Regions from separate parts of the Paenibacillus sp. FSL H7-689 genome, predicted to be linked through region 2. Evidence: predicted binding sites of a transcription regulator. Region 2 holds the regulator's gene; the other holds the start of a gene.

Region 1 (2,418 bases), 300 kb from region 2:
ATCTACCTCCAGAGCACCTAACAGATAAGGGAGCTCCACTACCCTCTTTACGAGTGAAAGTTCCTCGAAAGTCTGTCGCACTTTACACGCCTCCTTCTTCAAGTTTTACAGCGACCAATTGATCAAAATCGACCCATTCAAATCCATTCTCCATTTCAATTTTGATTTTCTTTCCAAAGGTACTGACTGAAGTGACGATCCCGTGTATATCCCGATTGCCCCACTCATGAAACACTTCAAAGGTGGCTTGCAATGTATATTTGAGCGACATATCTATATTTTGTGTAATAATCTCCCACTCATCTTCATGAATCAGTGGTTTCGTTAGATAATGAACTTGAGTACGATGCTGTATAATTCGTTCTTTATGTTGTGGAAGCATCATGCGGCTCGATTCCCATAATCCATTGGCCTCCAGTTTTTTGCTCATTTGTAATGCCCCCCGATTTTAGATGCTCGATCGATCGCTTGACCCGCAGCCGTAATGGAGCTCGCTCGTAGAATGGCAATGTCGCCAAATCGATCCTTAATGTCGTCCATCACCTGATCAATGGCCCGTTTCTGCTCTTGATCATCAAAAAAAGATAGTTGATATGTATCCGCGTTGGATAATTGAGACAGGGATACGCCTACACGGCGCAAAGGTTGCCCATCCCAGTGTTGATGAAATATGCGTTTGGCTATCTTGCATACATCAACGGTTATGTTTGTAGGATCAGACAGTTTAACCTGCCTGTGAAAACCAGTGGGGTGGTCAAAATCCGCTCCAGACACACTTACGGACACGACACTACCCATCAGTCCCTTTTGGCGGGTTCTTCTGCATACTTCTGTGCAGATATCGAGAATAACCACTTCGATCTCCCAAGCCCCTGTGAAATCTCTAGGCAAGGTCATTCCGTTTCCGATATCTTTTTGTGTACTGTGCGTGTTGACGGTTACCGGCGAATTGTCGAGTCCATTTGCGACTCGCCAGATGACTTCTCCATTAACGCCCCACTTACTTCTTAATTTGGAAAGAGGCGTATTCGCCAAGTCTCTAATGGTTCGGATGCCCATCTTCCACAGATGTTTTTCCATTCTGGAGCCTATCCCCCACATATCGCGGATGGGCTTATCTCCAATATGGAGGTGTAACTCCTCTTTTTTTAAGTGGAAAATGCCCCCCTCTGCTTTTTTAGCGATCATATCGCAGCATAATTTACTGATGATTTTGTTTTCACCAATGCCAGCTCTCGCGTAAACGCCTGTTTCATTATAGATTTTGTCTTGAATTTGCTTGGCCAAATCGATTGGATCATTACCGAATAGATGCATAGACCCTGTAAAATCAGCGAATAATTCGTCTATACTGTACGGTTCGACCAGATCAGTGAACTCCTCAATAATGGACATGATTTGAGTGGATACTTCGATGTATTCTTGCATGTGTGGTCTCACAATGATCAGTTCAGGGCACTTCTGAAGAGACTGCCAGAGTGGTTCCGCGGTAGATACACCCTTCGCTTTGGCTAGTGGACAAGCGGCAAGGATAATTCCAGAACGTCTTGCGGGGTCTCCCGCGACAGCTAATGGTCTATTTTTGTATTGAGGCAATTTTGCCTTTTCGACTGAAGCATAAAAGCTCTGCATATCAATGAGCATAATGGTTCGTTGCTTAGTCAACACTGTAATCACTCCTGTACTTTTAAGAACGTATGTTTGTATATATTATAAACAGAACACATGTTCCTTATGCAAGAGGTAAATATTTATAGTAGACCACGACGAAGTGATGGATTCAAATCATACTAAGTCACACCAGCTTCTCCAGCATTTGAACTCCCACCTGTAAACACAGTTTTCATTCACAAAGTTAGTTAAACAAAAACAGCCGATCACGTTGATCGGTTGCCTCCTTGTTGTTTGAGCTATCGTCTCATTGGTATATTTACTTTTACCCGGATCTACCTCCGGCTTCACATTCCAGAAGTCAAACAATGCCTCATCCAGCACATTACAGTGCTCACACTCTAATGATATACATTCATCAAATCGGCAATAAAACCATGTTTTTGTCCCGCGACAAATAACAAAAGCAGCCGACATCAGCTGCTGCTTTCGTAGTATTTTATTGTTGGATGTTACTCCATCCGCTTACATCACATTGTCCATAATCATTATCACCCACAGCAACCATCGTACCATCCGATTTCAGTCCAATCGTATGGGCACACCCCGCTGAAATAGCTCGAATTTCGTGCCAGCCACTTACATCGCATTGGTGATGTTTATTCGAACCCACCGAAACCATTGTACCGTCAGACTTAAGACCAACAATATGATAACTCCCCGCTGCAACTGCTACAATATCGCGCCAACTGCTTACGTCGCATTCACCATCATTATTTCTTCCCACAGCCAGTACCGTCCCATCCG
Region 2 (2,418 bases):
AGACTATCTATATCCAAGCTTGTCCCCTCCAAAAATACAAAGTCATATTAACTTTGCCATTATAAAGGCAGCTTGTCAAGCTGACACGCGCTAACACTCATTGATGTGCATTTTATTCTGCAAATTGCGGTAGAGCTAGTACTTGACCCACTTGGATGGAAGTTGTATGAAGTTGATTCACTTTCTTAATTGCTTCTATATAAATACGTGTATCCATATTCGTCGGTTTATGTTCCAAAGAAATACTCCATAATGTTTCCCCTTGTGAAACAGCTATCTTTCCTCCAGGCAGAACATCATTCTCATTGCCGGCAAATACAGTTAAAACGGTGCTGCATCCAATAAATATAATCATAGAGGTAATGACTACCTTTAACATCCATGAAGAAATCTTGAAACGCGCTAAAACCTTCTTGTAGTTCCCTATGTTAGACTTCACCAGTTCCGAATTCATTGGTTCATAAATGCTTTGATAAGTAGAATATCTCATTAAATACCCGCCTCCAAACGTTTGTTCCTATCTATTGGAATCAATATAACACGAACACTTGTTTTGTTCAATAGATTTTTAGAACAATTGTTCGCTTCTTTTTTGAAGGAGACATATCTTATTTCAAGTACTTTTGCAAAGCATTTGCAGTATTATGCTCTGACTTTTGGACAATTTCTGTTCTATAAGTTAAAAAACACTGATTTAATGCTATTTTATTTAGAACTTATGTTTGTACGAACGGAGGTTCTATGTTATAATTTTCCCAAACGTTACTAAAATGGGGTTGATACGGTATGTCGAAGATATCCAGCAGGCAGCAGGCTATTCTGGAGTTTATACGAAATGAAGTCCGGTTGAAGGGGTATCCTCCTTCCGTACGGGAAATTGGTGAAGCGGTTGGACTGGCTTCCAGTTCAACAGTACATGGACATTTGGATCGTTTGGAGAAAAAAGGTTTGATCCGACGCGACCCTACCAAGCCAAGAGCCATTGAGCTTTTGAGCCAGGAAGAATCTGAGCATTCTCATCAATTTGCTCATAGCGTTGCACGTATTCCTGTTGTTGGTAAGGTTACAGCCGGGGTTCCAATCACTGCAACCGAGAACATTGAAGACTACTTCCCTCTTCCTACACATTATGTAGGCGAACAGAAAGTGTTTATGCTTTCGGTAGTCGGAGATAGCATGGTGGAAGCTGGAATCGTTAACGGAGATTACGTTATTGTCCGTCAACAGCAAACTGCTGATAACGGTGATATCGTCGTTGCAATGACTGAAGACGATGAAGCTACAGTGAAAACGTTCTATAAAGAGAAAGATCATATTCGCCTTCAACCGGAGAATGCGACCTTCGAACCTTTACGTTTGAAACATGTTAGTATTCTGGGTAAAGTCATTGGCCTTTTCCGAGATATTCATTAATATTTAACTTGAGTAACAAAACTAGATGTAATGAAATACGAAAGAGGTTATCCTGATCAACAGGACAACCTCTTTTTTCATGTTTATGTTATTTTAGCGGCTAATTATTCACTGCGTTTCAGAACACTCTTGTGATGCGAGAACACATCAAAGCTCTGTTGTCCGTGATATGAGCCCATACCGCTCTCTCCTACACCACCAAACGGGAGGTAGTGTGAAGTCATATGAGAAAGTGTGTCATTAATACATCCCCCACCGAAGGATACTTGATTCAGAACCTGATCCTGCAGCTGCTCATCCTGTGTGAAGAGATATAGCGCCAATGGTTTTGGCCGGCGAACAATCTCATCCAGCATAGGATTCAGGTCACTGTACGTAAATACAGGAAGAATCGGACCGAAGATCTCTTCTTGCATGACAGCTGATTCCCAGTTCACATCACCAATTACCGTCGGCTCAATAAGCAACTGCTCACGTACAGAACGCCCACCAATTAGTGTTTTGCCATCTGTGAGGAATTTCGACAACCGATCAAAATTACGCGCGTTGACAATATGCGGGAAATCAGAGTTCTGTAACACATCGTCCCCAAATTTATCTTTGATCTCTGCGCCAATCAGATTGATCAATTCATCATGAACTTGTTCATGCACAAGCAAGTAATCCGGAGCAACGCAAGTTTGCCCTGCATTCAGGAACTTTCCACGAACAATACGCTGGGCCACCAGCTTCAGATCTGCATCACTGTGGACAATAGCAGGACTCTTGCCCCCTAGCTCCAGGGTTACAGGAGTTAAATGCTCCGCTGCTGCCTTCATAACAATGCGACCAACCCCCGTACTGCCTGTGAAGAAAATATAATCAAACTTCTCTTTCAACAATGCTGTGCTAGCCTCGACTTCCCCTTCCATAACCGCAATATACTCCTGAGGGAAGATCTCCTGAATCAGATCATACGTCAGACGAGATACGGCTGGTGTTAATTCAGAAGGCTTGATAACTGCA

What was found. Region 2 encodes LexA, which represses DNA repair genes until DNA is damaged. Its sites were predicted from a motif close to CGAACATATGTTCG; they were not measured.
Region 1: C170_RS21560 (DNA polymerase IV) is a predicted target of LexA. The motif match lies at 1,691-1,704, and genes of this name have one in related genera.

Annotation. Positions count from the first base shown of each region.
Region 1 is NZ_ASPU01000028.1:431,311-433,728, forward strand. Features, by position in the region: gene C170_RS21550 (hypothetical protein) at 1-81, opposite strand, end outside; gene C170_RS21555 (YolD-like family protein) at 83-430, opposite strand; gene C170_RS21560 (DNA polymerase IV) at 427-1,644, opposite strand; gene C170_RS21565 (RCC1 domain-containing protein) at 2,111-2,418, opposite strand, start outside.
Region 2 is NZ_ASPU01000028.1:131,308-133,725, reverse strand. Features, by position in the region: gene C170_RS20230 (DUF896 domain-containing protein) at 1-17, opposite strand, end outside; gene C170_RS20225 (LysM peptidoglycan-binding domain-containing protein) at 113-490, opposite strand; gene lexA (transcriptional repressor LexA) at 787-1,413, shown strand; gene C170_RS20215 (aldehyde dehydrogenase) at 1,518-2,418, opposite strand, start outside.